2 linked regions of the Acidicapsa acidisoli genome follow. The protein of the gene in region 1 interacts with the protein of each later gene in a pairwise test. Links are inferred from orthologs where the notes say so. Each region holds a gene or a part of one and is shown in the gene's direction. Other genes may lie near its edges.

Evidence for each region. The genes of interacting proteins can lie anywhere in the genome.
Region 2: the proteins of acpP (region 1) and OHL23_RS19610 interact in binary tests that used the Escherichia coli proteins (3 or more experiments, as listed by UniProt). The link is inferred for Acidicapsa acidisoli from one-to-one orthologs.

What each region holds. Positions count from the first base shown.
Region 1 is NZ_JAGSYI010000001.1:299,529-304,893, forward strand. Bases 1,457-4,384 are described here. They hold acpP (acyl carrier protein), read left to right. Parts: upstream 1,457-2,763; coding sequence 2,764-3,006; downstream 3,007-4,384. Other genes in these bases: rmuC (DNA recombination protein RmuC), read right to left, coding at 1,457-2,463; fabF (beta-ketoacyl-ACP synthase II), read left to right, coding at 3,010-4,260; OHL23_RS01175 (YIP1 family protein), read right to left, coding at 4,334-4,384. Also shown: OHL23_RS01155 (HIT family protein), read left to right, coding at 345-917; more of rmuC, read right to left, coding at 973-1,456; more of OHL23_RS01175, read right to left, coding at 4,385-5,095; OHL23_RS01180 (DinB family protein), read right to left, coding at 5,234-5,365. UniProt on the Escherichia coli protein: Carrier of the growing fatty acid chain in fatty acid biosynthesis.
Region 2 is NZ_JAGSYI010000003.1:429,426-433,329, reverse strand. What follows is about bases 1-2,770. They hold OHL23_RS19610 (acyl-CoA thioesterase), read left to right. Parts: upstream 1-1,039; coding sequence 1,040-1,501; downstream 1,502-2,770. Other genes in these bases: OHL23_RS19600 (arginine--tRNA ligase), read right to left, coding at 1,994-2,770; OHL23_RS19605 (nuclear transport factor 2 family protein), read right to left, coding at 1,537-1,944; rseP (RIP metalloprotease RseP), read left to right, coding at 1-1,003. Outside these bases: more of OHL23_RS19600, read right to left, coding at 2,771-3,904.

The sequences.
Region 1 (5,365 bases):
GCGGAGTGCCGGAGAATCCGACCGAACTAAATGGCCAGAATCTACGTCTATCTACTTGGAAGAGCTTGAGAAGATCCGGTCAGCCAGTGGCAGGCCGCACCCGTATGCTGGAATCCGCGCATAAGGGTACTCCTGAAGTGTAGCAATGCGCTGTTCAGAAGGTCAATGCAAGGATGTGGCAGGGACCACTTTGCAACCACTTATTCAAGAAAGGTGCTCCATCCTTGGTGCATCTTGGCGCAAAACCCTCCTAAAGTCTGAGATTTGTAGGGGTATACTGCCTGCGGCGGGGTGTTCGGCCAGAGTTCCGGCCGCTCCACACACGCCAATCTATACTCGCCAATATGGATCTGCTTTGGACTCCCTGGCGCTATCGCTACGTAACCAACGCTGAAAAGGCTATCCGACCCGGAGTTCCACGCGGCCTGGAGGATTGGCCGGGGGACCTGGGCTGCGTTTTCTGCAACATGCTGGCGGCCGTCGACCACGCGATTGCGAACGGCAAGCCCGTTGACGAGGCTGAAATGGCCGCTGGCCTCATCCATCGCGAAGCAGATTGCTTCATCTGCCTGAATGCCTTTCCCTACACCTCGGGCCACGTCATGGTGATTCCTCATAGGCATGAGGCCAGTCTTGCCGCGTTGCCCGTGGCGACCGCACATGAATTGATGGACCTGGCGCAGAAGACAGAGCGCGTTCTGGCCACTCTTTATTCACCGCACGGGATCAACTTCGGGCTAAATCTAGGGCAGGCTGCGGGCGCAGGAGTCGCGGGCCATCTGCATCTTCATGCGCTGCCGCGATGGATCGGCGACACCAATTTCATGACCACCGTCGCCGAGACCCGCGTGATGCCCGAGGATCTGGACATCACATGGAAACGCATGAGGACGGCATTTGCTGAATTAGCGAGTTAGCTCGCGCTTCGCGCGTTGGCCAGTTGGCAGATTAGCGGATTCTTGAGCTGCGAATTTAGCTCCGATTCAGAGGCAAACTCTTATCTTCCTCGCCGCTCGCTGCCAGCGAAAGCGCGGCCTGTTCTTCGGCATCCAATCCAGCGGCATCGAGAAGCTTCGATGGTAGTTGCTTGCTGGTGCGGATGCCTGCCTTTTTCAGCATCTCGGTTTGCCGGACGAGGTTACCGGAGCCTGTGCTGAGCTTGTTCATCGCGTTCTGATAGCTTTGGTCTGCGCTGCGCAGGCTATCGCCTACTTTGGTGAGATCGGCCACAAAATTGACGAACTTCTCGTACAGCTTCGTGCCGCGCTCGACAATGTCCGCAACGCTGCGAGCCTGCTGCTCCTGTTGCCAGAGGTTATCGACGATGCGAATGACGAAGAGGAGCGTCGTCGGGCCAACCAGCAGGACGTTGCGCTCGTAAGCTTCGCGCCATAAGTCGCCAGCCTCCTGCATGGCGAGGAGAAACGCCGGCTCGACAGGGATGAACATCACAACAAAATCAGGAGAGTCAAGACCGGAAAGCTTGTGATAACTGCGCTTGGCAAGCCCGTCCAGATGCGCCCGGACGCTGACCAGATGCTGCTTCAGGGCAATCTTGCGCGCGTCTTCCGTCACAGCGTTGGCGTAGTCCGTGTAGGCGTTGAGCGAAACCTTGGAATCGACCACCAGATGGCGTCCGCCGGGAAGGTTGATGATGACGTCCGTTCGTGAGGCCTTGCCACGTGCACCATCTTCATCCACAACCGCTCCGAAGCTCTCCTGGAACCGGTATTGTTCGCCTTCGCGCAATCCGGCTTTTTCGAGCAGATCGCGCAGGATGAACTCTCCCCAGTCGCCTTGCGTCTTCGACGATCCGCGCAACGCGGTGGTCAGATTATGAGCCTCGGCGCTGAGCTGCTGGTTCAGCTTCTCCAGCGATTCGAGTTTGCCGCGCAATTCGACACGACCGGCTAGGGACTCCTTCTGTGCGTCCTCGACCTTGCCGCGAAAATCATTGATCTGAACGCGCAGCGGATTCAAGAGCTGGTCGAGATTAGCCTTGTTCTGCTCTGTAAATTTCGTCGATTTTTCATCGAGAATCTTTCCCGCCAGAGCTTCAAACTGGTGCGTCAGCTCGGTCCGTGCTTCGGTGAGCAGCTTCAGCTTCTCCTGAAAACTGGAGCGTTCGCCTCTAAGCTCCGCCTCCAGACGGCTGATTGTCGAACCTTGCTCCTGCTCAATCTTTGCCCGCACCGCGAGAGCCTTTTGCAGCTCCTCCTTCTCGGCGGCGATCAGCCCGATGCTCTTCTCACGCTCTGCCGCCAGAGACTGGAAGCCCGCTCGCGCGGCAACATCGGCCTGCGCCGACACCAGTTCGAGACGCACCGACCCCACTTCTTTGGTAAGTTCCGCATTGCGGTCTTGCAATTGTTTCTTTTCGGCCGCGGCAGATGTGGATCGGAGCCAGTAACCTACCAGTATTCCGGCAAAAGCAGCGACAATTGCGGCAATTAAGGACTGCATCGATATTCCAAGCCTCTTCGCCTAATGTACGCCTTTTGCCTGTGCAATTCCTTCAGAATCTTGACTGCGTTCTATTCCCTGTTCCCTAATCCCTATTCCTGCTCCCCCACTCCTTTACATGGATTCGTGTGCCCCGATAGACTTAGAGATTCGGGGCCGTGTGGCTTTCGTTTCTGCTGGAGAGATGCTCGGGCATGTCGTCAAGTATGGTAGGCTGCGAGTCGAACCTGTAGAAACTTCCGGAGACGGTTTTGCGCGTGTTTTCCGTGTTTTGACAATAATTTTGAGGAGATTTGACACATGGCAGTGGAAGAGAAGGTAAAGCAGATTATCGTCGAGCAGCTTCAGGTCGACGAGGCCGAGGTGACCCCCAACGCCAGCTTCCAGGAAGACCTCGGCGCTGATTCGCTCGACGTTGTCGAGCTGGTAATGCAGTTTGAAGAGGCCTTTGACCTCGAAATTCCCGACGAAGACGCCGAGAAGATCAAGACCGTCAAGGACGCCATCGATTACATCGAAAAGAACGCGAAGGCAGGCAAGTAAACAGTGAGACGCCGCGTCGTCATTACGGGCCTCGGACTGATCTGTGGGGTTGGCAACACCACCCAGGAGGTCTGGGGCCAGTTGCTGGCTGGAGCCAGTGGTGTTGGGCCGATCACGGCCTTTGACACCACAGGTTTCTCCACCACATTCGCCGCCGAAGTGAAGAACTTCGATCCGCTCCAATTCATTGACAAGAAAGAGTCGCGCAAGATGGCCCGCTTCATCCATCTCGCCATCGCCGCGACCCAGGAAGCAATGGAGCAATCGGGTCTGGTTATCACGCCGGAGAATGAAGAGCGCGTCGGGGTCTTTATCGGCTCGGGCATCGGCGGATTCGAGATCATCGAGCGCGAATACAGCAATCTCATTGCCGGTGGACCGCGCAAAATTTCGCCCTTCTTCATTCCGGCGACGATCATCAACATGGCTGCGGGACAGGTGAGCATCCGCTACGGGGCAAAAGGGCCAATCTCGGCGACGGCAACAGCCTGCGCGACCTCGGCCAACTCCATCGGCGATTCGTTCAAGATGATCCAGCACGGCGAGGCGGACGCGATGATCGCTGGCGGCTCCGAAGCTGCAGTAACACAACTTTCCATTGGCGGATTTGCAGCCATGCGCGCGCTTTCCACACGCAACGACGAGCCTCAGTTAGCCAGCCGTCCCTTTGACAAGGATCGCGATGGCTTCGTGCTCGGCGAGGGCGCGGGCATCCTGATTCTCGAGGAACTGGAATTCGCCAAGGCTCGCGGCGCGAAGATTCTGGGCGAAATTATCGGCTACGGCATGAGTTCGGATGCGTATCACATGACCGGCATTGCACCCGAGGGAGCAGGCGCTCAGCGCAGTATGCGCGCAGCTCTGCGCGACGCTGGAATTGCTATCGAAGATGTGGATTACGTCAACGCCCATGCCACTTCGACGCCTGCGGGCGACGGCAATGAATCACGCGCGATCGAGCTGGTCTTTGGAGAAAAGGCGACGAATAAGGTGCTCAAAGTAAGCAGCACCAAATCGATGACCGGCCATCTTCTGGGCGCGGCCGGCGGATTGGAAGCCGGTATCACGGCGCTTGCGCTGATCGACCAGAAGATTCCACCTACCATCAATCTGGACACTCCCGGCGAGGATTGCATCCTGGATTACGTCGCCAACAAGGCAGTCGACGCTAAAATTGACGTGGCCCTATCGAACTCTTTCGGCTTCGGAGGCATCAACGCCTCGCTGATCATGCGCCGATGGACGGAAGATTAATTTTCAAATAGCAAATAAAAGAGGCGCGGACTGCAACAGTCCGCGCCTCTTTTATTTATGTGTGGCTCCCTGCCTAAGAGAAGGCCACTGCGATTCCCACGCTAAAAATTACTGTGACAATCCACCATGCGAAGACAGCGATATAGCCGCTGCTGCGCTTGATTCCCGCAACGATGGAGATGCCGATGGCCGCCAGGACAAGCGTCCAGATCATCGTGATATCGATCGAAGTCGCCAGCGCCATCAGAGCCTTGTTGGTATCCGGTGGCAGGTAATAGCCGATATTTGTCCCCGCAAAGTTTTTGACATTAAAACTCTCCGGGTCCAGACCAGCGAACAGCGCAATCGTCCCGAGGATTACCTTGAACAAACCCGGCAGACCTGCGAACCAGGTGACCGAAAACGCCTGCCAGAAGGTCGCCTTGCCGCCAAAACCGAAGTTGACCGTGGCAAGCAACACGCCCGCGATCACCGCCGTGCCGATCAATGCGAAGATCGGCAGCGCGGCGAAGCTGATCTGCGTGGCGATTACCGTGATCTTCATCCTGCTCGCGCGTTGATCCGGGGGCAGCTTGTCCATTTCCTCGGCTTGCTTCGGGCTCTGCTTAATGCTGTTCTCAGCGACCTGTTCCCATCCGACTCTGGCCTGGATCGCGCCGAACAGGCCGTAGCCGAAGACAATCGTGAGTACAAATGGCAGCCACCAGCTTGTGCTTCGCTTGATATCGGTGAAGGTTTTGGAAGGTGAAGTGAAGGTATAAATTACGCGCTGCACCTGGCTCAGTTGCGGAGCTTCCTGGCCAGCAGCCACCGCAGGAATTTGTACGTTGCTCATGGAATTTCGCCTCTCAAAAGACCGTTTCAACGGCGTACGGCAGACTCTCCGGTCTTTGCCCGCAATTGTACAGTCCCTTTGAGAAAGGATGAGGAGAAATCACGAAGACAGCCCTCACACTTGTGGCCTGGCCGGGAGCTACTTTTCGCTGCTCGGCGGCACAAGACCCTTCAACCGCATATAGAGAGCCAGGGTAGCGTACTGCTCGTTGTCGTGCGAAACATTTCCCCAGGCAAAGCCGATGCGTGCCCGCGTGACCGGCCCAAGCGT
Region 2 (3,904 bases), on another replicon or contig:
GGACCAGCCAATCCAACTGGATTGGGTGATTCCGGGATCGACGGCAGCCAACGCTGGGTTGATGGCCGGAGACACGATCGTCAGTTTTGACGGCCAGAAGAAGCCCTCCTGGGAAGAGGTCTACGAGCACACCGCGCTGAACCTGCAAAGCGAGAACATCAGTCATAGCGTTCCGGTCGTCGTCGAACGCAACGGACAGCGCATCACCGCGACCTTGCCGCTTTCCGATGGAACGCCTGCGTCGAAGGCGGCGGCTGACTTCACGCTGGACAAGATCGGTCTGCTTCCAGTAATCCAACCGGGGCCGGTCAAGGTCAGCTCGGTCAGCGACGCTTCCCCTGCGTTGAAGGCGGGAATGCAGAGCGGCGACCAGATTCTCTCCATTGACGGACACCAATTTCACGGTACCCCGACAATCGTCGCTTATCTACAGGATCGCAAAGGCGCATCGGTCACCGTGCAACTGGAGCACGCCGGAAATACATCCTCGGTCGTGATTCAGCCAAGGCTGGATCAGGGACCGGACGGCTCTGCCTGGCACATCGGGTTCATGGGAGCGCCGCCGCCGTCGCGCATCGAGCAGATGCCTTTTCCAAAGGCGGTGAAGGCTTCGGTCAAATTCAGCCGCGAAAACTCGCTGCTGATTCTCGAAGTCCTCAAGCGGCTGCTGACGCACCGGATGTCGGTCAACACGCTCTCCTCGCCCATTGGAATCGCGCAGCAGACCGGTATGGCCGCCGAGACCCCCGGCTGGGAAGCCAAATTCCGCATCATGGCCGCGCTTAGCCTGAATCTGGGCATCCTCAATCTGCTTCCATTCCCGATTCTGGACGGCGGCATGATTCTCTTCCTGATCATTGAGAGCATCCTGCGGCGCGACGTGAACATGGTCTTCAAAGAACGTATCTATCAGGTGGCATTCGTTCTGATCATCGTGTTTTTCGGCTATATCGTCTTCAACGACATCTCCAAGTTATCGATATTCGCTCAATCCAAGCCGTAGAACATGAATCGTCTGAGATCGAAAGAAAGTTGCCCCATGTCCGTCGTTACCGAACTACGAGTGCGTTATGCGGAAACCGACCAGATGGGCGTGGTCTATTACGCCAATTACCTGGTGTGGTTTGAGGTTGGGCGCGTGGAGTTCATGCGCTCGCTGGGCTTTGACTACAAGCAGATGGAGATGGAGGACGGCTGCATTCTTCCAGTCGTCGAAGCCACCTGCCGCTACAAGGCTCCGGCGCGCTATGACGATCTGATCCTGATTGAAGCCGGGCCGATCCTGTTGCGCGGCTCGCTGCTCAAGTTTGCCTATCGCATTATCCGCGCCTCAAACGCGCGAGAGGGTCAACTGCTGCTGGCCGAGGGTGAGACGGCGCATCTTGTCTGCGACGCCAGCATGCAGAAATGCCTTATGCCGGAGCGCTACGCCGCGCCGATTCGCTCCGCAATCCGCATTTTCGCTCGCGACGAGCAGGGCGAAATGGATGGTCAGGACTAAGATTTAGGATCGTTAACTTAGCTTTCGAGAGACGACTACCAGGGTTCAAAGCAATCGTAGTTGCGCTGAAGAGCGATCCTTCCATCTTCCATCTCGAAGAACATCGCAAGATGCGCTTTTATTTCCGTTCCAACCGGAATCGTTCTGAAGGGCACAGCGAGAACTCCAACCCATCGAGCCTCAACCGCGACGCGAGTTCCCTGGGCGACCTCCGATACTATCTCGTAACTTTGGTTGGACAGGACCTTTTTTCCTTGCTCGCTGCGTCTGAGCATGCTTGCCAGGTCGCTCTCCTGGCCGTTCGGATTCAACTTGTTTGGCAATTCAATCTGCCGGACGCTTTCTGTAAAGAAGCGCTTCATTTTCTCGCCAACAGAACCATCCTGCAGTGCGGACAGGTAGTGTCGGATGACCTGTAAATTCGTCTGTTCCGCGCTTGTCATAACGTCCAAAAGTTATAACAGGCGAGAGATGTTGGCGTCCCTCCGATTCCTACATCACCTCTGGCGATTCGATCCCCATCCAACTCAGCACGGTCACCAACTCGCGTAGCGTGATAGCGGCCGTAGCGAGCAGAAGCGTCTTTCGCGCCGGATCTTCTTCGGTGAGAATGTGGTGCCGATGGTAGAAGTTGTTGAATTCCTGTGCCAATTGAAAAACATGTCGCGCCACATACGCCGGTTCTGAAGTCGCAATGCACTGGTCCAGCGTCAGTGAACGCTTGCTCGCGCGCAGCCAGATACCCCAGATATCGTCTGCATCTTTGAGCAGCGAAGCTGCATCGAGCGTTGCGAATTGGGCCAGCACTTTTTCCGGACTCGTTTCGGCCTTGCGAAAGATATTGCGGATGCGCACGATCGCGTACTGTACATAAGGGCCGGTTTCTCCCTCGAAGCTAAGCGCGTCCTTGAAATCGAAGGCGATCACCGTGCCGCGCGTGAACTTGAGCATGAAATAGCGCAGCGCGCCGATGGCAATCTGCTCGGCAACGAGCTGCCGTTCCTCTTCTGAGCGATCCGGTTGCCGTGCGCCCGTCTCCTTGCGTGTGGCCGCGATCAGCTTGTCGATCAGGTCGTCCGCCTTCACGCCAAAGCCCTTGCGCCCGCTGACTTCGATGTATGGCCGGCCCAGGTCTTCTTCCGCGACCGTATAGCCCAGTTCGAGAGCGCATCGCGGCGTCAGTGCGACCATCTCATAGCTGAAATGGGTATAGCGATCCGCTTCAGCCGTGTGGCCCATGCCGCGCAACGCCTGAATCACGTTCGCCTGCGGGTCGGATTGACGCGAGTCGATGACGTTATAGATGGCCTGCGCGCCGCCGAAGTGCGGATGAGTTTCTTCGCCGTGCTCCGTCGATATCCAGCAGGTGTGATCCGGATACTCAAAGAACGGACGATAGCCAAAGTCCCGTCCCAGCAGGCCAAACTTCCACAGGTGATATGCGATGTCCTTGCCGACGTAGGTCACCGTTCCGTTCGATCGAACGATGACTTTGGCGTCTTCGTCGGTCTCGCCTTCTTCGACAGCCTTCGCGTCCGGCCTCGTCATCACCCAGCAGCCCTTGTTCTTGCCTTCCGTCTCGAAGTAGAGAACCCCCGTCTGCTTTAACTGCTCGAAGGCCAGATCCCAGAATTTGAGATGCAGAATCTCGCTCTCCTGCGGCAGAAAGTCATACGTGATGCCGAGGCGCAGCATGGTTTCCAGATGGCGGCGAATAATCGCCATCGAAATTAGTTCGGCAACGAGAGCAGTTTCGTTTCCACCCGCCTCGATTTCATGCAAGGTTGCATAACGCAAGCTCTTGCGCTGCTTGTTCTCTTCTTCCGAGCCGGAGTCATACCACTGCGAAACGCGCGCGTAGACATCCCAGCAGAGATAATCGAACTTCTCTCCGTTTGTCTCGAATCCCGCGATCAGAGAGCGAATCTCGGCCAGCGACTTGCCTTCCAAATGCAGAAAGCCAACCACCACATCGGCAACCTGAACGCCCGTGTTGTCGATGTAATTCTGCACATCGACCTTCTGCCCGTTCGCGCGCAGGATGCGGACGAACGTATCGCCAAGGATCGCATTGCGCAAATGGCCAACATGCGCAGCCTTGTTGGGATTGATGCTGGTGTGCTCGACCAGCACATGCAACCCTGAGTTGGGCGCAGGACGAATATCGAATTGAGCGAGAGCCGAAACGAGGCAGCCGCGATTGAGATAGACGTTGAGATAACCCGCCCCAGCCGCTTCAAAGCGCGAAATGGCAAGCCCCTGCGCGGTTCCCTCGGACTCCGAAGGCAGCAAGAGAGCGACCGTTTCGAGACTGTTATTCAATAGCGTCGCCAGCTCGGCGGCGATGATCTTTGGGGCCTTGCGCAGCTTACGAGCCAGCTCAAAAGCTACCGGCAAAGCGAA